Regions from separate parts of the Paenibacillus sp. sg306046 genome, predicted to be linked through region 3. Evidence: riboswitches for the same ligand, from Rfam matches in the RefSeq annotation. Region 3 holds a riboswitch; each other region holds the start of a gene.

Region 1 (7,447 bases), on a different contig from region 3:
AGCGACCGGGGCGACCTCCACCACCGAGCCGGCATACAGCACCGCTACCCGGTCGGCGACGGTCAGCGCCGATTCAAGGTCATGCGAGATCAGCATGACGCCACAGCCCTCGTCGGCCAGCTCGCGGAAGCGGCCCAGCGCTTCGCTGACGACGGCCGGGTCCAGGCCCGGCGTCGGCTCGTCGGCAACGACGAGCCGCGCGCCGCTGACCGTCGCCGTCGAAACCAGCACGCGGCGGGCCATGCCGCCCGACAGCTGGAACGGAAACAGCCGCGCTGCGGCCGCCTTCAGCCGGTAGCGCTCAAAGATGCTGCGCTGCGCTGCGGCCGGATCGCCGGTCCGCACCGCATCCCGCACCTGACGGCCGACCCGCATCAGCGGATCGAGGTACTGCACCGATTGCGGGACAAGCGCGATGTCCCGCCCTCGCAGCGCCTGCTGCCGGGCTGCCGTCAGCTCCTCGCCCTGAAAGCGGAGACGGCCCGAAACGCGGGCATTGGCTGGCAAAATGCCCAATATCGCATGGGCCAGCAAGCTTTTGCCGGAGCCGCTGGAGCCTGCAACCGCGACAATTTCACCGGCCCCGATCGACAGGCTCAAGCTGCGCAGCGCCTGAACCTGCCGCTGGCGGAAGCCGCGCGTATATTGGATAAAGGCTACGGACAAGCCTTCGACTTCAAGTAAAGACAAGCAAATCCCCTCCTTTCGGGACGCTGTGTGGATGCTGCTGCGACGCTCCTTTTGCTCCTACAGCAACGCTCCTTTCGCATCTGCTGCGCCCCGCTACGCCCCGGCCTGCAGCCGTAGACGGCCGCCGCCGCTTCGAGCCGGGCCGGTTCATTCATGCGCCCGCTTCGGGTCAACGAGCAGGCGCAGGTTATCGCCGAGACGATCGAAGCAGCGGACAACAAGCAGCAGACATAAGCCGGGAAATAAAGCCAGCCACCACAAGCCTGTAGACAAGTACCTCATCGACTCCGACAAAATAATGCCGATCGCCGGTTCATGCGGAGATAAGCCCATCCCGACAAAGGTGACGGCCGCCTCATGCAAAATCGCATGCGGAATGATCAGCACAAGTCCGACCAGCAGCTGCGGCACCAGATGGGGAAATATATGGCGGGTCGCGATCCAGACCCGCGACCGCCCGAGCTGCCGCGAAATTTGCACATATTCCGCAGAGCGCAGCTGCAGCACCTCCGTCCGGATCAGGCGCGACAGGCTCGGCCAGTGCGTGAGCGCTACGCCGATGATGACCCCTTTGGCGCCGCCGCTCAGCACAAAGGCAATCAAAATCAGCGTCACCAGATGCGGCACGCTGAGAAACAGGTCGATCAGCCAGCTGACGACACGGTCCGCCGCCCGTCCGAGCGTCGCCGCCGCCAGTCCAAGCAGCGCGGCAATCAGTACGCTGACGACGCCTGCCGTCAAGCCGACCTTGATGCTGAGCGCCAGCCCCTTGAGCGTTCGTGTCAGCATGTCCCGCCCCAGCCAGTCGGTGCCAAACGGATGACTCCAGGACGGCGCAAGATTGCGCAGCTCCAGCTGCGACACCAGCTGTCCGCTGTCCAGCAGCTGTGCGCCAAGGGCAACCAGCAGCAGCAAGCCTCCGGCCGCTATCGCCGAGCTTAGCGCCCGTTGACGGCCATACAGCCGGCCGGGCGCGAACCCGGCGGACGATAGCGGCTCCAGCGCAGCGCGTGCGCCCTGCGGAAGCTCTGTTGTCTGCTTCTGCTTCTGCTTCATAGCCGGGCCTCCTCCCGAATTCGCGGATCAATGAGCCGGTATGCCAGATCAGCGAGCAGATTGCCGATAAATACAAACGTAGCGCTGAACAGCACGATGCCGAGCAGCAGCGGCACATCGCCCCGCAGCCCGGCCTCAACGGTCGCTTGGCCCAAACCCGGATAAGCAAATACTTGCTCCGCCAGCACTGCCCCGCCGAACAGCTCGGAAAAAGACGTAAACTGCAGCGTCACCGCAGGCAGCGCCACATTGCGCAGCCCATGACGCCAGAACAGCGTGAATCCCCGCTCCCCGCGCGCTCTCGCAAATAAGACGTAGTCGCTGTCCATCACCTGAATCAGCTTTTGCCTCGTATGCAGCGCGATGCTGGATATGCCGACCACGCTCAGCGTCAGCGCAGGCAGCAGCATATGCCGGATGCGGTCGGACAACGTAACCTGCTCCGCCAGCACCCCCGCAGGAACACCGAGGCCGACAGGAAACCAGCCGAGCCAGACGGCGAACACCAACAGCAGCAGCAGTCCGAGCCAAAACGTCGGCGTAGAGGACAACGTATAGCAGTACCAGCGAATCAGCCGGTCCAGCCACGTATCCTTCCGCATCGCCGCCAGCGCGCCAGCGGCGAACCCGACCAGCCCCGACAGCGTCCAGGCCGCCAGCATCAGGGCGCTGGAGCTGAGAAAACGCTCGCCGATGACCTCCAGCACCGGCTTGCGGTACATCATGGACTCGCCGAAATCTCCCTGCAGCAGCGCCGCCACCCAGTTCAGGTAACGCTCCAGCGGCGGACGATCCAGGCCCCAATAAACAGCAATCGCCTCGCGCTGCTCCGGCCCGACCTTGAGCAGGTCCGCGCCCACATAGGCCTGGATCGGATCAATCGGCGAATATTCGACCAGCATAAACGAAATCGCGCTGACCGCCGCCAGCAGCAGCGCCAGCCGACAGCCTTTGCGCCCTATGTACGCAAGCAGACGGGCAGTCGCTCCATGGCGACCGCCCGACTGTCCGCGCTCTGGCTTGTCCGCCGGGCGGGTTATTTCGTCCATCGCCATTGCTCGATGTTATCCGTAACCGGCCAGCCGTGACCATGCGGATGAATCGGCTGCTTGCCGATATCCAGACCGTTTTTCACCAGATACAGATGGTCGATGTTAACGAGCCATGCCCATGGCGCGTCACCCTTGGCGCTCAGTCCGGTTTTGCCGTCCCATTGCGCCTTCTTCCAATAGTCCATCGCATCCTTCTCCGTCGTAGCCCGCAGCGCCTGCGTCATATAAGCCTCAACCGTGTCATTGCTGTAATACCCCGGATTAAAATATTCAACCCCTTTATATTTCGCGCTGTAGACATGATACATTTCGAGCGGATCATGGCTGCCCCAGCCAAACATGACCGGATTGGCATGCATCTGCTTTTCAATTTCATCCCAGCTTTTACCCTCGGCTTTCACCTGAATGCCGATCGGCTTCAGCATATCGGCCGCCGCAATCGCCAGCGATTGGCGTGTGACATCGCTCGCCGGGTAAATCAGACTGAATTGCGCCTTCAGCGCGCCCTTCTCACGAACGCCGTCGCCGTCCGCATCTTTCCAGCCGTCCGCCTCCAGCAGCTTTTTCGCTCCTTCAGGATCGGCGTCCGGAATAACCGCCTCCGGGTTAAACCACGGCAGCCCGTCGTTGACCGTATAAGCCGGCGTCCCGTGACCTTCCAATACGCCCTGCACAATCGCCTTGCGGTCCAGCGCCCGGTTGATCGCCTGACGGATCGACAGCTCGGCAGTCACGTCGTTGCCGATCGGATAGCCCTCCTTCGTTTTGCCGCCGGATTTCACATAAGGGAGCATAATGCCCCGGTTATCCACGGAATGCGCCGCTACCATCTGCATCCCGCTGACCGACTGTTTGCTGAAGGCCGCAGGGATATACGCGATATCCACCTTGCCCGCCTTCGCCGCCGCATAGGAAGCATCCTCGTTCAGAAACAAAAACGTCAGCTTCTTAAAATACGGCTTCGCGCCGTAATAGTCAGGGTTTGCCTCGACGATCACCTGCTGCCCTTTGTCCCACTGGACAAGCTTGTACGGGCCGGACCCGATCGGCTTGGACGCATAGTCCTTGCCATGGGCGTGCTTCGGCACGATGCCCGTGGCGACAAGCATTTGCGCAAAGGTTGATTGCGACTCCTTGAGCTTGAATTGAATCGTATAGTCATCCGGCGTTTCCATCGACCCAAGGTTCGTGAGGTCAATCGCCGAACCGCTTTTACCGGCGGCTTCGAACGTATATTTCACATCGGCAGAGGTTACAGGTTTCCCATCGGAAAACTTGGCATCCTTGCGCAGCTGTACCGTCCAAACAAGACCATCCGCACTCAGCTCATAGCCGGTTGCCAGATCATACCCGATTTTCATCTCATGGTCGCGCTTTAACAAGGTGCTCTGGAAAAGCGGCGAGCCATACCGGCCCCAGCCTGTCGTCGGATCAAAGCCTGTCTCCGGTTCTCCCCCTACAGCGAGCATCAATTGCTCCTGCTGCGCGGCCGAGCTGCTCTCCGTCGCTTGCCCCGGCGCCTGCGGCGTCGGCTTGGCCGTACATCCGGCTAACCCGATTGCACAAATCAAGCCGGCCAACCCTAATGAACGAAAACGAAACCTCACGACCGTACCACTCCCTTTTTCTATACAAGTAACATGAAATATAAAAATAGTAACACACTCGATAGACAAAGTCACTAGATTGTGATATGTTTCAAGTAAATTTGCTTTACAGAGCCAGGTGCCTTTGCCAGCAGCAAAGGGTAACAGGGAATCGGGTGCAACTCCCGAGCGGTCCCGCCACTGTAACCGGAAAGCGTTCTCTCTGCATGCCACTCGGATATGTGATCCGGGGAAGGCGAGAGGCCGCGTTGATCCGGGAGCCAGGAGACCTACCTAGCTTCTGCACACCCGTTACCCTTCGCGGAAAGGAGAGGTGTACGAGCCACACAGCAGCGGTCGCATGCCAGTGATCGTTATTTGTGACGTTATCGTACCGGCAGCCAACTCCGAGATGGATTGGCTTATTTGTGTTTTGTATGGGTAATTTGTTTGGCATGGGCGATTTATGTAAGTTAAAGGTCGATGTTTAGCAGTTCCTGTTTATGAGGTTCCTTAACGAAACGGAGGATGTACAATGAAACGGAAGAAGCTGGCCGGTACGCTGCTTCTCATTACAGGCTTTACGCTGTATTTGCTGCTCAATGAGCCGCAAACCGCCAGCGCCATGCATATTATGGAAGGCTTTCTGCCTCTGGGCTGGGCGATTTTCTGGTGGGCGATTTTTATTCCCTTCTTTATACTCGGCCTGCGCGCCTTGGTCCGCATTACACGGGAAACTCCGGAGCTGAAGCTGATGCTCGGCTTGGCCGGAGCGTTTACGTTCGTGCTTTCGGCGCTGAAAATTCCGTCCGTCACCGGCAGCAGCTCGCACCCGACAGGCACAGGGCTTGGCTCGGTCATGTTTGGTCCGCTGCCGATGAGCGTGCTTGGCTCGATTGTGCTGATGTTCCAGGCGGTGCTGCTCGCCCATGGCGGCGTGACGACGCTGGGCGCCAACGCCTTCTCGATGGCCGTAGCCGGTCCATTCGTCGGCTATGCGGCCTACCGCTGGCTGATGGCGGCGACAGGCAAGCAAAAGCTGGCCATTTTCACCGCAGCCGCGCTGGCTGATCTGAGCACCTATGTCGTCACATCCCTGCAGCTGGCGCTTGCTTTTCCGGCGGAAAGCGGAGGCATGCTTGCTTCCTTCGCCAAATTTGGCGGCATCTTCGCCATCACGCAAGTTCCGCTGGCGATCAGCGAAGGGCTGCTGACCGTGCTGATCTGGAACTGGCTGCAGGCGCACAGCACCGAGGAGCTGTCGCTGCTGCAGCGGGCGATGAAAGGAGGACGCTCCCAATGAAAAGAAGCACCCAAAACTGGCTCATTTTGATTGCCGTTGTGTTGCTGGCCGTGCTGCCGCTGCTCTTTGTCCAGGGCGAATTCGGCGGCGCCGATGGCGCAGCCGAGGAAATGATCGGCACACTGGCTCCGTCGTATGAGCCGTGGTTCTCCTCCTGGTTCGAGCCGCCGGCCGAAACCGAAAGCATGCTGTTTGCGCTGCAGGCCGCGATCGGCGCGGGCTTGATCGGCTACGTCATCGGCTTGCTGCGCGGCAAGTCGCTGCAGCATGGCAAAACCAACGACTCCACCACCGGCTCCAACTCTACCGCCAGCGGCAGCAAGAACCGCAAGCGCCCCGACTCCGCCCATTTATGATTCGCCGGATCGACGCGTATGCGTATTCGAACAGACTGCGCTCCGTCTCCCCCTTGGGGAAGGCCGGCTTCGCAGCCGTTCTTTTTTTAGTGTCCTACACCGCCCACCCAGTCGTGCAAGCGGCCGTGTTCGTCTGGATGGGGTTCGGCATTGTCGGCCACGCCCGCATTCCGCTGCGATTTTACGCCGCCCTGGTCGGTGTCTCCCTGCTGTTTTATGCGGCCAGCCTGCCTGCGCTCGTGCTGGAGCTGGATCTGGCCGCCGGTCAGCTGTATGTATCCGGCAGCGGACTTGCGCGTGCGGCAGGCTTGCTGTGCCGGACAGCGGCCTGCTTTTCGGTGCTGGCCTTCCTCATTTTGACGACGCCGGCTTCCAGCCTGTTTCAGGTGATGGACAAGCTGCGGGCCCCCCGGCTGGTGACCGAGCTGATGCTGGTCACGTACCGGTTTATCTTTTTATTCGCCGATACCGCGCAGGAGCTGTACGAGGCGCAGCAAGCGCGCGGCGGTCAAACGGGCTTCCGCGGACGCATCCGCGATACTGCGGTGCTGGTCGGCCGTCTGTTTGCGAAAACGATACAGCGCTACCGGGGCTTGTCGCACGGGCTGGCTGCCCGCGGCTTTACCGGGGACATCCGGCTGTCCCCGCTCGGCGGCGGCCGTCCGGTCCCCCGTCGGCTCTTGGGGGAAGCGGCGCTTGGACTGGCCGCGCTGCTGGCGCTGCAGGGCTGGCTGATCTGGAAGGGGCTTTTCTGAAGATGACGTATATTTTGGAAACGAGACAGCTCGTGCATCAATACCCCGGCGCGGCACTGCCTGCGCTGGACGGGCTGGAGCTGCTGCTGCCAGCCGGAAAAAAAATCGCCATCTGCGGGCATAACGGCTCCGGCAAATCGACTTTTTTTCTCCACGCGATCGGCCTGCTCCGTCCCGGCTCCGGCGAGGTTCGCTGGCACGGACAGCCGCTGTCCTACCGCGCGGCCGAGCTGAAGCGGCTCCGGCAGCAAATCGGGCTCGTATTTCAAGACCCGGAGCAGCAGCTTATTTTGCATACGCCGTATGAGGACATCGGCTATGGGCTGCGTAATGCGGGCATGTCCGAGCCGGACATCCGGGAGCGGACCGTCCGCACCCTCGCGTCGCTTGGCCTGGAGGAGCTGGCCGACCGGCCGGTTCATCAGCTCAGCCTGGGGCAAAAGAAACGCGTCTCCCTCGCCGGCGTGCTGGCGCTGGAGCCGGAGCTGCTGCTGCTGGACGAGCCGACCGCTTACCTGGACCGGCTGTCCGAGCGCCAGCTGCTCGCCGAGTTGGAGCGCGTCCATGCCAGCGGCGTCACCGTAGCGATGGCGACGCATGATATGAATCTCGCCTACACGTGGGCGGACTGGGTCGTCGTGCTGGACCG
Region 2 (7,447 bases), on a different contig from region 3:
GCGCATGGCCCTGCTCCTGCGACAAATGCGAAGCGACCATATACGATGTGCTGAGCGGCGCCAGCCGTGCGGCGAGCAAGGCGGCAGCCGACGAGATAAACCCGTCGATGACAACCGGGCAGCGGTGGCGGGCCGCTCCAAGAATGACGCCGACCAGTCCGGCGATTTCGAGTCCGCCAACCTTTGCCAGCACATCAATCGGGTCGCCCGCATCCGGGCTGTTCAGCGCAATCGACCGGCTGATCACCTGCTGCTTATGCCGCAGACGGTCATCATCAATCCCCGTTCCCCGGCCGGTGGCCGCAACCGGATCGGTCTGTCCCAATACCGTCAAAATCGCTGCGCTGGCCGTCGTATTCCCGATGCCCATCTCGCCTGTCGCAAACATTCGATAGCCCTGCTCAGCCAGCTCGCCGACCAGTTCGATCCCGACAGCAATCGCCGCCTCAGCTTCGGCTCTCGTCATCGCCGGACCAACGGCCATATTGGCTGTGCCTTTGCGTACCTTGCGCGACACAAGCTCCGGATGGCTCAAGTCCGCATTGACCCCGATATCGACACAAACGACATCGGCTCCGGCGTGACGCGCCAGCACATTAACCGCTGCACCGCCGTTCAGGAAATTCAATACCATCTGCGGCGTCACCTCGGCCGGGAACGCGCTGACGCCTTCCTCGCACACGCCATGATCGCCAGCCATCACAAGGACGGCCTTCCGCGACAGATCCGGGGTCAGCTCGCCCGTAATGCCTGCAAGCTGCCGAGCCGTTTCCTCCAGACGGCCCAGACTGCCGGGCGGCTTGGTCAGGCTGTCCAGCCGTGCGGCTGCCTTGTGCACAGCCTCAGCGTCCAGCGGAACAATGGCTGACGCGACTTCTTTCCAGTTCGTGCTACTCATCCTGTTTTCCCCCAGTTACTAAAATTTGCGGAACACTGCTGTCCGGATGAGCCAGCACATGCGGACGCGTCCCGTAGACACGCTCCAGCAAATCGGCCTCCAGCACCTCCTGCGGTGCGCCAATGGCCTCGACAGCTCCGCGATGCAGCAGCAGCAGCCGATCCGCATATTGCGCCGCCAAGTTCAGATCATGCAGCACGGAAATAACCGTCATGCCCCGATCCTGCTGCCAGCGGCGAACCTTGTCCATCAGCTCCACCTGGTAGCCGATATCCAGAAATGTTGTCGGCTCATCCAGCAGCAGCAATTGCGGCTCCTGCGCCATCGCCTTGCCCAATGCGACCCGCTGCCGTTCGCCGCCGCTCAGCTGCTCCACGGCCTGATCGCGCAGCGGCTCCAGCTTCAGCGAACCGATGATCTGCTCGATCAGCCCGGCCGAATCGCCTCGTTCGTCGCCGAGCCAATTTTGATAGGGATACCGCCCCATCTCGATCACTTCCTGTACCGTAAATCCGACCGGAGGAAGCGCATCCTGCTGCAGCACGGCGATCTGCCGGGCAAGCGCCTTGCGCGAATAGGCTCCAACCGGCTGACCGTTCAAGGTGATCTGACCGCCGCTGGCCGGCAATACGCCGGACAGCAGCTGCAGCAGCGTCGTCTTGCCGCTGCCGTTCGGGCCGAGAATACATAGCCATTCACCCGGCCGTACCGTAAATTGCACGCCGTCCAGCACGACTCGCGTCCCGTAGCGCTTCTGCAGACGCTCAACCGCCACCTCAATCACGGCTTCCTCCGCCCCCTTCGCACCTCTGATGGACTTCAGCTGAACCTCTTCATTGACACGAAGCCGCTCTGTCCGCCTACTCATTTCTGACCAGCTTCCCCGTCTCCGACTGCCTTTGGCTCCCCTGGTAGCTTCCCTTTTGCTCCTTGTGGCTGCCTCTGACTGGCCCAGGCTACCACGACCACTATGAACCGCCGCTTAATGCTCCGATTGCCCCGCGTGCGCCTGCCCGCTCAAGCTCCCTGATCACGTGCCAGTCGCTTGCGCCGCTTCAACAAATACGCGAAAAACGGAGCGCCCATAAATGCGGTTACGACACCAAGCGGAATTTCGGTAGGCGCCAGCAGCGTCCGGGCCAGCGTGTCGGCCAGCAGCACATAAATCGCGCCCCCGATGACGGACAGCGGCAGCAGCAAGCGGTAATCGGGGCCGACCAGCAGCCGCAGCAAATGAGGCACCAGCAGCCCGACGAAGCCCACAACTCCGGCCACCGACACCGCAGCCGCCGTAATTAACGTCGAAGCTACCAGCACCACCAGCTTCGTCCGCTCCACCGGCACCCCCAGATGGGCGGCCTGCCGTTCACCGAGCGCAAACAAATTCATCGCCCGGCCATAGCCGAGCAGCAGCAGCAGCCCCGCCGCCAAATACGGGAGCAGCAGCAGCGAATATGACCAGCCGCGCAACGCGAGACTACCCATCAGCCAAAAAATAATTTCATTAATCACCTGCTTGGACATCGACACCATCAAGGACACGATCGCCGATAAAAACGCCTGCAGCACCACACCCGATAAAATAACCGTCTCGATCTTCAGCTTCCCGTCCGTCCGGGCCAGCAGCAGCACGAGCAGCAGCGACACAGCGCCTGTGCAGAAGGCAACCGCAGGCACGCTCCATTCGCCCAGCGCATATTGCAGTCCAAATAAAATAAGAAAGGAAGCGCCGACGGACGCTCCCGAGGACACGCCCAGCGTGTACGGATCAGCCAGCGGATTGCGCAGCACGCCCTGGAAGGCCGCGCCGGCCAGCCCAAGCGCCGCCCCCACCAGCATACCGAGCACAATCCGGGGCAGCCGCACCTTCCAGACGATCTGCTCCGAGGAAGCCGGCCAAGCCGCTTCAACCCGCCCGTCCATGCCTGGGAAGTGATGAAGCAGAATGCTCCAGACATGAACAAACGGCACCCGGACCGAGCCAACCGACAACGCGATCGTAACGACAAGCAGCAGCAGTCCAAGCGCAGCCAGCCCCCAGCCGATCAGCTTTTTTTTCATTTACTTCACCAATTCAGGATAAATGCCCTTGGCAATTTCCTTCAAGCCCTCCGTAATTCGCGGACCGGGACGAACTGTCGTATCCTTATCCACGCCGGCCAGCCTGCCGTCCTTCACGGCGTCGATTTTCTCCCAGCCGCTGCGCTCGCGAATAAGCTGATCCAGCGTTTTTTTCGAGCTGTCATCAATCAGATTACGCGGGTAAAGAATGACCTTCGGATTTTCGGCGATAACCTTCTCCTCGCTCAGCTTGACATACCCTTTCTCCGACGCATACACATTGATGCCGCCCGCGATGTCGATCAGCTCGCTCAGAAATTCGCCGGAACCAACCGTCCAGCCTGGAGAAAATTCGATCAGCACCTTCTTTTTTTCCTCCGGGTTCAGCCCCTTCACCGCGTCAACGACCTGCTGCCGGTCCGCCTTCATCTGATCGACCAGCTTTTGCGCCTCCGCCTGACGGTCGAAAATTTGCCCCATCAGCAGCAAATTGTTCATCACATCATCAACCGTCTTCGGCTGCACCTGGAACAAATTGACCTTCAGCTCCCGCAGCTTCTCCACGGTCGGCAGCTTCATCGACACCCCGGTCAGCGTCAGGTCCGCACCCGCGCCGATCAAGGCTTCTTCATTGGGCTTCGTGATGCTGCCAAGCTTGGGCTTGCTCTTCGCTTCAGCCGGATAATCGCAATAATCGGATACCCCGACTACCTTGCTGCCCAGGCCAAGCGCAAACAGCATCTCCGTCTCGCTCGGCGAAGTGGACGCAATCCGCTCCGGAGCCTTCTCAAACACAAACTCCTTGCCCGTCGCATCCGTCACCTTGAGCGGGTAAGCGGTTCGCTTCGTCTGCGCTGCGCCTTGCTGCGCGCCACTTTCCGCTTTGGGCGGATCGACCAATACGCCGGGGTTGGGCGCATTGGTCGGCGGAGCCTTGTCTCCGCAAGCGGCAAGCGTTGCCGCGAGCGCCAAGCCCAGCACAGCGTTCAGCAGCTTGCGGCTTCTTTTTTTCAACAGATGATCCATCCTTATTCTCACTCCTACCTTGTGCATTTCGTTAAGCTGATCCCACCCTGGCATGCCCCCGTTTACAACAAAAGCCAGACAAAAAAACCTCTGCCTGCGGACCAAAGTCCAGAGCAGAGGACAGACTTCTACGCGCCGGTCCGTCTTCGGGCATCCTTTACCCGCCGACCAACCAGTCACCGCCTTGTCACTGCCGCTCCCTTTCCTCGAAAGGAACTAGCCGTACCGGCGGCGGGCAGGTCTCCTGACTTACGGACTCCTTGCCGGCTCCCCGCCTTCCCATCGTCGCTGGCCGCGCCGACAGTGGCATGTGGGGAGCTTATCGTCCGATTACAGTGGCGGGACCGCGCCGGATTTTAACCGGCTTCCCTTTTAACCCGAAGACTTCTCCGTTGCCGTGTCGTCTCCGGGCACCCGTGCCGTATTTCATGTCATACCATTTGTTTATAGCCGTCAGCCAAGCCTTCGCAAGCTCTTGTCGCATTACGTCGGTCCGAGCCGATCCGCTACTTCTGGGCAATGTGCTTCATCACCAGCTTGGCCTTCTCAATATCCTTCGCATTCTGCGGAATAAACGCATACAAATCCTTGCCATTCAGCTTCAGCTCCGTAAACCACTTCGTCTGTTCCAGCGGAATGCCATACAGATGCTTTTCCAGCTTGGGAGCAGGCTTGTCCGCCGCCTTCGAAGACTTGCTGTCCCGATCCTCGATCGGAACCTCCAGCACTCCGTCCGGGAAGTCCGCCGCGCTCGCCAGCTCATCCAGCGGCACGAAGCCTCCCTGCATCCCCAGACCCTTGAATTGCTCGCCTGGAACGACAATGATCCCGTTTTCCCCAGCAGCAATTTCAACGATTAATTTTTCCATTGAAAACATCGGCGATGCCGAAATCGACACGGTTGGCGTTTCCCCTACATTGGCAACAAGCGCCGTTTGCAGCTTCTCCGCCACTTCGCCCGGAATTCCGGTTTTCGAGATCATAAACATCGGCACATCCGCCTTCGGTCCGCCGCAGCCCGCGAGCACCAGCAGCAAGCCTATACAGAGCAGCCAGCATCCTTTCCTCAAGACCCGTTCCCTCCATCCGACAAGTTTGTCAGCTAAGTATGCAATCCGCTTAACCTTCTCATCGACCTATCTTACCATATCGGATTCCTTCGGATCAAAATTATTTCGGCAGAAAGCGCTTGAGCGGTCTGAACTGAAAAAAAGAATAAGCACGCCTATTTTGGATAGGATGCTTATTCCTTTAAAGCGACCGACCGATTGCTTGCTGTCACTAGCCGAAGGCTGTCCGGCAAAAGCTCTGCAGCGAGCTTTCATGTTCACGCTGTGTTTTCCCTCGCGACGCCCTGCTTGTTTTTCTCCAGCAGCCATACCACCCCCCATAACGCCAGACTCGCTATAACCGCCACGATCGCTGATCCACCCGCATGCAGCAGCAAAATCGGAGCCCACAATATACCGAGCGTGCGATGCGCCACCCGCATCCATTTGTTGCGAATTTTGTTCAGGAACAGACCGTACCCGGCGAGCGTCAGCAGAATCACAAATCCGGCCAGGCCGGAATAAATATCACGGCTCCCCGGCTTCGCAATGAGAAAATAAACGCCATGAGCTGCAACGGCCAGCAGCGTCAGCCAGCCCAGCAGCTTATGAGCCGCGTACAGCAGCTTCCCCGCTTTTCGCACCAGCAGCGACGGAGATTTCAGCTTTTTCTTGAACCAGAACCAGGAGAAGCTGACCGCGCCCAAGCCTACAGCAACCGTGCCTATGTTTTTGAACCACGCCTGGATACCTCCTGGTCCCGCTTCGCCGCCTGTCGGCGGGCGCATACCGCCTCCACCGCCTCCAGCCCCGCCACCTTCAGGCGGTCGCATACCGCCCATGCCGCCGCCGCCCGGAGGCGCCGACATGAAGTAAACGTACACGACTAGCGCGATCGCTGCCGCAACCGCCACAATGGCCGGAATCCATACCTTCTTGTTAGACTTCATCAAACCGCACCTTTCCCCATCGAATTACCTCTACTGTAATCCATCAAGATGAGCATACGATGAAACTTGGCTGAAAATCAGCTGAATGTATGACCGCCGGCTCTTCACTATGGATCAGCCTAGCTTACCCAACCAACAAAAAAAACACTCCCGGTATCGAGTGTTCTACGAGTCTTCCTATAGCTGTTACGCCGGTTCCGGCATCACCGTCCCATTTCCCCGCAACGCGCAAGAAGCCGCTTCTCAGCGGCCTCTACGGTGTGCTTTCATATATTCATTGATTTTAATATCCAATTCCATACTAATCTCGACCACTCGGGGAGAAGTCAAACTGCTGCCATCCTGAACGAGCGCTTCCAGCTCCTTGCGCAGCCGGTAAATGTCATCTTCTAAGGACGCAGATGATGAGGTTGCATTTCGTTTTCCAAACATCCACTTGGCTTTGCTTTCGTTCTCATGAATCCATCCGATTTGCAGGTGCTGCCGAAGCCGATATTCCGGAAAAGCCATAATTCATCCCTCCCAGTTCCCGAATCTTTAGACCCATAGAAGAAAAGCCTCATAAATGATTAAACCTATGAAACTTCCATGTATCTAACATACCAGTTTTGGGAGAACTTGAAAATGGCTTTTTTTGTCGAATCACATTTTTTTCATAAAATTTCCAATCCGGTCGAACGCTTCCGTCAGCTGGCTGACCGAATAGGCGTAAGAACAGCGCAGAAAGCCTTCTCCGCCGAGTCCGAATACGTCGCCGGGAACTGCCGCCACCTTGCCCTCCAGCAGCAAGCGGGTCGCAAATTGCTCGGAAGTGAGACCTGTTGCCTGTATGGACGGAAACGCATAAAACGCGCCCTGAGGCTCATGGCACGGAAGACCGACCTCCCGGAAGCCCTGGACAACGAGCCGTCTGCGTTGATTGTAGGACTCCACCATACGGTCCTTCTCTTCCATCCCGTTCCGCAGCGCCTCAAGTGCAGCCACTTGACCCATAGACGGCGCACACATAATCGTGTATTGATGGATTTTGAGCATCCCCGCAATCAGCTCGCGGTGCGCGCACACATAACCCATCCGCCAGCCGGTCATCGCAAACGACTTGGAGAAGCCGCTGACCAAAATCGTCCGGTCGCGCATCCCCGGCATCGAGGCGAAGCTGACGTGCTTCTGCCCGTAAGTCAGCTCAGCGTAAATTTCATCGGAAATGACAAGCAGATCGTGCTCCTCCACAAGCTTTGCGATCGGCAGCCAATCGTCGTAAGTCATGATGCCCCCGGTCGGATTGCTTGGGTAGCACAAAATCAGTACCTTCGAACGCGGCGTAATGGCGGCCTTCAACGACTCCGGCGTCAGCTTGAACTTATCCTTGGCGAACGTCTCGATGCCGACAGGCACGCCGCCGCTGAACTTCGCAATCGGTGAATACGTGATATACGTCGGCTCAGGCACCAGCACCTCATCGC
Region 3 (7,447 bases):
GTCGGAAAACCAGGCTGCGCCGACCGACATCACCGTGATCAGCACGATCACGCCCAACAGCATAATCGCCAGCGGATCGGATTTCAGCGCAAGCAGCAGACGTCCGCGAAATCGTTTATCCATGCGGTCCCCCTTGCTCCAGCCGAACCCGCGGGTCCATCCAGCGATACACAATGTCCACGATCAGATTCAGCCCAATATACACAACAGCCATCAGCAGCGCAAAGGCCTGAATGACCGGATAATCCCGCCCGGTAATCGCATCCACGACATAACGGCCGACCCCCGGCCAGGAAAATACGGTTTCAATAATGACCGTCCCGCCGATCAGCCCGCCTACGATAAGTCCAAACGAGGTCAGCACCGGCAGCAGTGCATTCGGCAGTGCATGCTTGAACAAAATGGTTCTGCGGCGCAGCCCCTTCGCTTCGGCCAGCATCATATAGCGCTGCGAAAACACCTGCAGCAGGCTCGTCCGCAGCAGCCTGGCTGTCACGGAGGACAGACCGATGCCAAGCGTCAGCGCCGGCAGCAGCAGATGCCAGGCTCCGCCCCGTCCCATCGTCGGCAGCCAGCCGAGCTTAACGGCGAACCCGTACATCAGCACCAGCCCGAGGAAAAAACTCGGCACCGACACGCCGATCAGCGCGATGACCCGCGTCACATGATCGGCCAGCTGGCGGTGGTACACCGCACCGGCGATGCCGGAAGGAATCGCGATCAGCAGCATAATCAGCAGCGCGCCGCCGGCCAGCTCCAGCGTAGCCGGGAACCGGCTCAGCAGCTCCTCCAAAATCGGCGTCCTGCTGCGGAAGGATACGCCGAGATCGCCGCGCGCGATTTTCCACAGCCAGGAGCCGTACTGGACGACAAACGGCTGATCCAGCCCAAGCTGCTTGTGCAGCGCCTCGGCATCCTTCTCCAGATCGCTCAGATTGGTGCTTGGATCAAACATCGTCAGCAAAATCGCCCGTGCCGGATCGCCCGGAATAAACCGGATCAACGCAAAGATAAGCAGCGTAATTCCAAACAGCGCAGGCACCGTCAACAGCAGCCGTATGGCCGTGTAGCGCAGCAGCTTCATTTTGTGAGGTACATGCCGGGTACGATTTTGGTTTTCAGGTTACTGTCGATCCCTTTCACCTTCGTCGTATAAGCGGCGCCCCAGCGTGTGTTGTTGAACAGATAAATAATGGGCACATCCTGCTGCACGAGCGTTTGAATCTCTTGAGCCAGCTTCACTTGCTTGCCTGCATCGAATTCGGACGTCAGCTGTTCAATCAACTTGTCCACCTCCGGATTGCTGTAGCCGCCGTAGTTGGACGCCACACCCGTATGATAATACGAATACAGCTGCCCGCCGATATCGCCGGTCGCCGTGCCGCAGGAGCAATACGTTGCGGTGTCAAAGCTGCCATCCAGCATCATCTGGTTGGACGCCGTCGTTTCGACCGGGTTCAGCACGATCTCAATGCCCACGCCTTTGAACTGCGACTGCAGCGCGACGGCCAACGGCTGGAACACCGTGTACGTGAGCATGCTGAGCTTCAGCTTCTGCCCGTCCTTGTTGGCGCGGATGCCGTCGGCGCCCTTCACCCAGCCGGCTTCGTCCAGCAGCTTTTCCGCTTGTGCGCGGTCCGTCTCGGCTCCGGTCGCAATCGCGTACGGCAGGCCAGCCGGGAAATGGCCGGTCGCCTTGGCGGCAAAGCCCCGGCTTACCCCTTCGATCAGCTCCTTGCGGTCAACCGCGAGGTTAATCGCCTGGCGAACCCGCTTGTCCTTCAGCGCAGGCACCTTCTTCATATTCAGCCACAGATTGGTCGTCTGGCCGATCGGGAAATACGTAGCGAATTTTGTGTCCTTCTCATAAGACACCCGCTGCTCAACCTCCACGTTCATATCGGCATCGGCGTCGCCGTTTTTCAAAGCAAGTAAACGCGCCTGCGCATCCGCGCCCAATCTGGCTTCGAGCCGCTGCAGCTTTGGCTTCTCGCCCCAATAGCCGGAGAACGCTTCAGAGATCAGCAGCTCGCCCGGCGTAAATTGCACAGGCTTCATAAAGCCGGTCAAATCCGCCTGCGTATTAAACTTGTCGCCCAGCCGCTCCGCTTCGGCCGTATTATGAATCGCAAAGCCATTCAGCTTGAACACAAAGTTAGGGTCAGGCTTCGGCGTTTTCATCAGCAGATGCTGGCTGTCCTTCACCGTAAATTCCACGCCGCCGATCTGCGAAGGGCCGCGTTTGTTCAGCTTCTGGTGACGCTCCAGCGCCGCCTTCACCGCCGCCGCATCCATTGCCGCACCGCTCCAAAACTTCACATTCGGCTGCAGCTCGATTTCCCACAACGTCGGCTCGACGTTTTTCCACGATTTTGCCAGCCAAGGTCGGATTGAGCCGTCGTCATTCAGCATGACCAGCGGCTCGGCGATGCCGTCGGACGTAATCCGTTGGGCATCAATATGGACCGGATCAAGCGAGCGCGGCATATTCAGCGTCACATATTTTAACACCTGCTCGGCCGCCGCCTCGGTGGAGCTTGCCCCGGATGGAGCAGGCGAAGCGCTTTCGCCGCCCGGCTTGGAGGAGCAAGCCGCCAGCAGCAGGATGATCAGTACTAGTGCGATGGATCTGGATGTTTTCCAGCTTCGTAAATCAGATGTCATGTCGAATGCCTCCCGGTTGCATTGAAGTTAGTTGCAGTTGATTGAACTTAGTCGAAGTTGATTGAAGTTAGTTGAAAGTTGAACATGGTTTTGCTGCCGTACTGCCGTTTCATCCGTATAACCTGCTGCAACGCCTCCTTAGATTTCACTGTGAACTTGCGTCTACGGCGTGAAGAGACCAAAAAAGGCATCTCTACCCGAAGAAATAAGGTAAAGATGCCCGCGTTATCGTAAGCAAACCCCGATCAAGGCCATTCATGAAGAAGTGGCCGCGTTCCCGAGGCAGGTCAACGCTTCTCTTAACACTTCCCTATCTTCCGTAGGTTAACGCAGTGTTGTCAGAACAGGCAGGTCTCCTGGCTCCGGAATTCACATCAGCAGCGGCCTTCCCGAATCCTTTCCAGGACCAGTGGCATTATCGCTGTGACTTCTCCGTTACAGTGGCGGGACCGCGTCGGCATTGCACCGAACTTCCCTTTTAAGCTCTGGCGTTTCTTACATTTGCCAAAGCACCCATTCCCACAATATGAAATTACATACTGCTCTATCATACACGAAAATCATAGATTTGCAATTGCCGGCCGCTTACATCTGGTTTAAGATTTTGGTCTGCTCGTCAAGCAGTCCGGCCGCTTCGCCGATGCTGACAAATTCGGCCACCGCCTGCTGAATCTGGCCCTGGCTGCTTACAATCGCTTCACGCAAGCTGAGCGAGCTGACATTCACCTTGCCGACCTGCTCGGATACACCCGCAATCGACGTTTCAATTTCTTGCGCGGCCGCCTGCACGTGCTCCGCCAGCTTCCGAACCTCGGTGGCTACGACTTGAAAGCCGAGTCCGTGCTCCTTCGCATGCGCAGCCTCGATAGCCGCATTGAGCGCAAGCAGATTCGTTTGCGAGGCAAACTCGCGGATCGTCAGCACGATGCGCCGGATAGAGCGAATTTTTTGCTCCAAATCGGATAACACGCTGCTGTTCAGCTCGTTATCGCTCACAACCTGATCCATCACGGCCGCTACCCGTTGACTGCGGCTTATCCCTTCCGTCGTGCGGCCAAGCAGATCCGCCGCCATCCGCTGCAGCTCGCTCGTCAGCCCGGCGGCCGTCCGCTCCCGCTCCGAGATATCTGTCGCTACCTTCAGCACGGCCACCGTTTGGCCGTTCGGGCCAAGTACCGGCATGTAGGTCGCTTCCAGCCAAATTTGCGCGCCGTTTTTGGCGACGCGGACAATTTTCTGCTGAAAGGCGACGCCTGCACGCAAGTTGCTCCAAAGCCGCTCGTAAGCCGGGCTGTTGACGAACCCCGGCAGGCAAAACTGCCGGTGCAGCTTGCCGGGCAGCTCTTCGACCTTGTAGCCCATGGCGCTGGCAAACCGTGCGTTGGCCCACAGCACCTCGCCCTGCAAATTAAATTCGATCATGGCAAGCGATTGCTCCATCGCTGCCAATACAGCCTGATTTTCCAGCACTTGCGTGCTTGTCGTTGCGCCTTGCTGCTTGTCTGACATGGCTGGCTCTCCTCATTGCGCCGCTTCTGTTGGCGGTCGGCTTTAGTTGATATGCTTGCTCTTGCATTCCTGATCAGCCGCGCAGATGACCGGCCGGCCCTGGATGCCGGCTGGCGATCAAGGATGGCAACGATCATCAAGCCGCTGCTGCGGGCTACGACTGCGTATCCGGCTGTTCATGCGACCGGAATTCCAGCAAGCCTGCCCGGGTCACCTCGTCCCGGTGAATTTCGGACAGCTCCTCCAGCAAGGTCATCCCGCGTTCGGTCAAGCGCACAAATACGCTGCGCCCATCCTCGGGATTCGGAAATCGCTGTACCAGCTCAAGCCCCTCACAGCGCTTGACCAGCTCGATGCAGGCATGCGGAGTAATTTGCAGCCGCTCGGCCAGCTCCTTGGGCGTCGCATAATCGCGCTCGGGGAAGCCCATGATCGCAAGCATCAGCTGGTGGTATTGCGGCGTTAATCCTTTCGCCCGCGCCGCTTCCTCGCTGAAGCGAATAAATTTGCGGATGCGATAGCGAAATAAGGCAAGCTGTTCGTATATTTCTTTCGACAGTTTTCCTGGCTGCATGATCCCGTCCCTCTCACCAAATTAGAATACTTCCAATGTACCGTATTCTCGGGCCGGGGACAATGATAATCCGTACCTCGCTTACGTAATGTTACCTTTATAGGCGAGTTTCGTTACGATTCGTTGGAAACAGAAATTCGGGTCGTTTTATGTTAGTTTATATAACATAAAAACCTTGACTTCAATCGCTTTGCGATATATATTTTGAACAACGGTGTTAGGTTTTATGACTTACATTCCCTGTCTAGAAATGCTGGTGATCCCGATATGGCAACGAAAAAAATAAAAAGCGTGTGTCCCTACTGCGGAGTCGGCTGTGGGATCGTTCTTGAGGTGGCAGATAACCGGGTCGTCAAGGTAAGCGGCGACAAGGAGCATCCGACCAATTTCGGACGGCTCTGTACGAAGGGCAACACCTGTGAGCAGGCACTTACAGAATCCGGACGTCTGGAGTACGCGCATGAGCGGCCCGCCCGCGGAGGCGAGCTGATCCGGAAGCCGATGGACCGGATGATCAGCGAAACGGCTCGGCGGCTGCGGTCGATACTCGACGAGCACGGTCCGGACGCCCTTTCCTTCTACGTATCCGGCCAAATGTCGCTGGAGTCGCAATATCTCATTAATAAGCTCGCAAAAGGGTATGTTCGCACGCAGCATATCGAGTCCAATTCACGCCTCTGTATGGCGAGCGCGGGCAGCGGCTACAAGCTGTCGCTGGGCGCTGACGGTCCTCCCGGCTCGTATGAGGATATCGACCGGACCGACCTATTTTTCGTCATCGGGGCCAATATGGCGGACTGCCATCCGATCTTGTTTTTGCGGGTCATGGACCGGATCAAGGCCGGGGCGAAGATGATCGTGGTTGATCCGAGGCGCAACGCAACCGCCGACAAGGCGACGCTGTATATGCCGATCCGGCCGGGAACCGACCTTGCGCTGCTGAACGGGCTGCTGCACCTGCTCGTGCGGAACGGGCAGACGGACCCCGCCTTTATTCAGGAATTTACTTCCGGCTGGGAGCAGATGCCCGAATTTCTGGAAGCTTACACGCCTGAGCGGGTTGCCGACATGACCGGACTCCCGGAGGCGGATATTCGCCAGGCGGCCCAGTGGATCGGCGAATCGCCCGACTGGATGAGCTGCTGGACGATGGGCCTCAATCAGAGCACGCACGGCACCTGGCATACGAACGCGATCTGCAATCTGCACCTCGCGACCGGCAAAATTTGCCGGCCGGGCAGCGGCCCCTTCTCTCTGACGGGTCAGCCGAATGCGATGGGCGGCCGTGAGATGGGCTATATGGGCCCCGGCCTGCCCGGCCAGCGTTCGCTGCTCGTCGAAAGCGAGCGGCACTTCATCGAGGACCTGTGGAGCATCTCGCGCGGCACGCTGCGAACCGAGGGCGGCAGCGGCACGATCTCCATGTTCCAGCGTATGCAGGCCGGCGATATTAAAGCGTGCTGGATCATCTGCACGAATCCGGTCGCAACGGTGTCCAACCGCAAGCAGGTGATCGCAGGACTGCAGACGGCAGAGCTGGTCATTACGCAGGATGCGTTTCTGGACACGGAAACAAACCGCTATGCCGACATCCTGCTCCCCGGTGCGCTGTGGGCCGAAGCCGAGGGGGTTATGATCAACTCGGAGCGCAATCTGACGCTGATGCAGCAGGCTGTCGAGCCGCCGGGCGAAGCGCTGGCGGACTGGCAAATTATCGCGCGGGTCGCCTGTGAGATGGGGTATGCGGACGCCTTTACGTACGGGTCGGCCGAGGAGGTTTACCGGGAAATCCAGCAGGCCTGGAACCCGAAAACCGGCTACGACATTCGCGGAGCAACCTACGAGCGGCTGCGTGAAACGCCGATCCAATGGCCCAGCGCCCCGGCTAGCGCGCACGACCGCAACCCGATCCGCTATACGAATGACGGCGTCAGCCAGACGCTCAAGCTAAACGCAGACGGAACGAAGCCTCGGCTTGTGTTTCCGACCGACAGCGGCAAGGGGCAGTTTCTCGCCCGTCCCTATATGCCGCCGGCCGAGATGCCGGACAGCGAGTACCCGTTTGTGCTAAACACAGGGCGGGTGCAGCATCAATGGCATACGATGACCAAAACGGGCAAAATTGCGAAGCTCAACAAGCTGAACCCCGGACCGTTTGTTGAAATAAACCCGGAGGATGCCGCAGCGCTCGGGATCGCCGATCAGGATCGCGTGGAAATCCGCTCGCGGCGCGGCTCCGCTTTCCTGCCTGCGGTCGTGACCGACCGGGTGCGTCCCGGCAGCTGCTTCTCCCCTTTCCACTGGAATGACACGTTCGGGGAACAGCTGGCAATCAATGAGGTTACCCAGGATGCGGTGGACCCGATTTCCTTCCAGCCCGAATTGAAATGCTGCGCCGTCACGCTCGTCCGTGCGGCCCTTCCTGCCGCAGCGCCTGCCGTCTGTCCCGAGGACAGCGGCATTCCCGCCGGCTATGCGGACGACATCGAAACCATTCCGAAGGAGGAAGTTTACATGGCTCAAATCGACACGTTAGCCCGTATGCTGGGCATTGAATCTTCACAAGCCGTGACGCTGGATACGACCGAGAAGGTGTATCTTTCCGGATTTCTGACGAGCTTGCGCGAAAATGAAACCCGCGCCGTGCCCGGCGTGCCTGTACTGCCTTCCACCGCGCCGCTGGAGCCGATCAAGCGTTAT

What was found. A riboswitch is a leader RNA that binds a small molecule or an ion and turns the genes downstream of it on or off. The one in region 3 is predicted to bind cobalamin.
Region 1: it holds a riboswitch for cobalamin, as region 3 does, so the genes downstream of both, AC6ROY_RS13760 (energy-coupling factor ABC transporter permease) here and AC6ROY_RS20950 (ABC transporter substrate-binding protein) in region 3, are expected to answer to the same signal.
Region 2: it holds a riboswitch for cobalamin, as region 3 does, so the genes downstream of both, AC6ROY_RS01650 (ABC transporter substrate-binding protein) here and AC6ROY_RS20950 (ABC transporter substrate-binding protein) in region 3, are expected to answer to the same signal.

The regions. Positions count from the first base shown of each region.
Region 1 is NZ_JCAMRT010000012.1:20,164-27,610, reverse strand. Features, by position in the region: gene AC6ROY_RS13780 (ABC transporter ATP-binding protein) at 1-690, opposite strand, end outside; gene AC6ROY_RS13775 (ABC transporter permease) at 838-1,746, opposite strand; gene AC6ROY_RS13770 (ABC transporter permease) at 1,743-2,801, opposite strand; gene AC6ROY_RS13765 (ABC transporter substrate-binding protein) at 2,783-4,405, opposite strand; cobalamin riboswitch at 4,505-4,696, shown strand; gene AC6ROY_RS13760 (energy-coupling factor ABC transporter permease) at 4,920-5,687, shown strand; partial or broken gene AC6ROY_RS13755 (energy-coupling factor ABC transporter substrate-binding protein) at 5,684-5,962, shown strand; gene cbiQ (cobalt ECF transporter T component CbiQ) at 6,040-6,798, shown strand; gene AC6ROY_RS13745 (energy-coupling factor ABC transporter ATP-binding protein) at 6,801-7,447, shown strand, end outside.
Region 2 is NZ_JCAMRT010000001.1:389,701-397,147, forward strand. Features, by position in the region: gene cobT (nicotinate-nucleotide--dimethylbenzimidazole phosphoribosyltransferase) at 1-898, opposite strand, end outside; gene AC6ROY_RS01640 (ABC transporter ATP-binding protein) at 891-1,682, opposite strand; gene AC6ROY_RS01645 (FecCD family ABC transporter permease) at 1,916-2,959, opposite strand; gene AC6ROY_RS01650 (ABC transporter substrate-binding protein) at 2,960-3,985, opposite strand; cobalamin riboswitch at 4,203-4,418, opposite strand; gene AC6ROY_RS01655 (hypothetical protein) at 4,492-5,055, opposite strand; gene AC6ROY_RS01660 (hypothetical protein) at 5,313-5,984, opposite strand; gene AC6ROY_RS01665 (aspartyl-phosphate phosphatase Spo0E family protein) at 6,228-6,494, opposite strand; gene AC6ROY_RS01670 (aminotransferase class I/II-fold pyridoxal phosphate-dependent enzyme) at 6,627-7,447, opposite strand, start outside.
Region 3 is NZ_JCAMRT010000024.1:28,124-35,570, reverse strand. Features, by position in the region: gene nikC (nickel transporter permease) at 1-123, opposite strand, end outside; gene nikB (nickel ABC transporter permease) at 116-1,084, opposite strand; gene AC6ROY_RS20950 (ABC transporter substrate-binding protein) at 1,081-2,664, opposite strand; cobalamin riboswitch at 2,994-3,196, opposite strand; gene AC6ROY_RS20945 (methyl-accepting chemotaxis protein) at 3,250-4,173, opposite strand; gene AC6ROY_RS20940 (MarR family winged helix-turn-helix transcriptional regulator) at 4,328-4,747, opposite strand; gene AC6ROY_RS20935 (sulfite reductase subunit alpha) at 5,015-7,447, shown strand, end outside.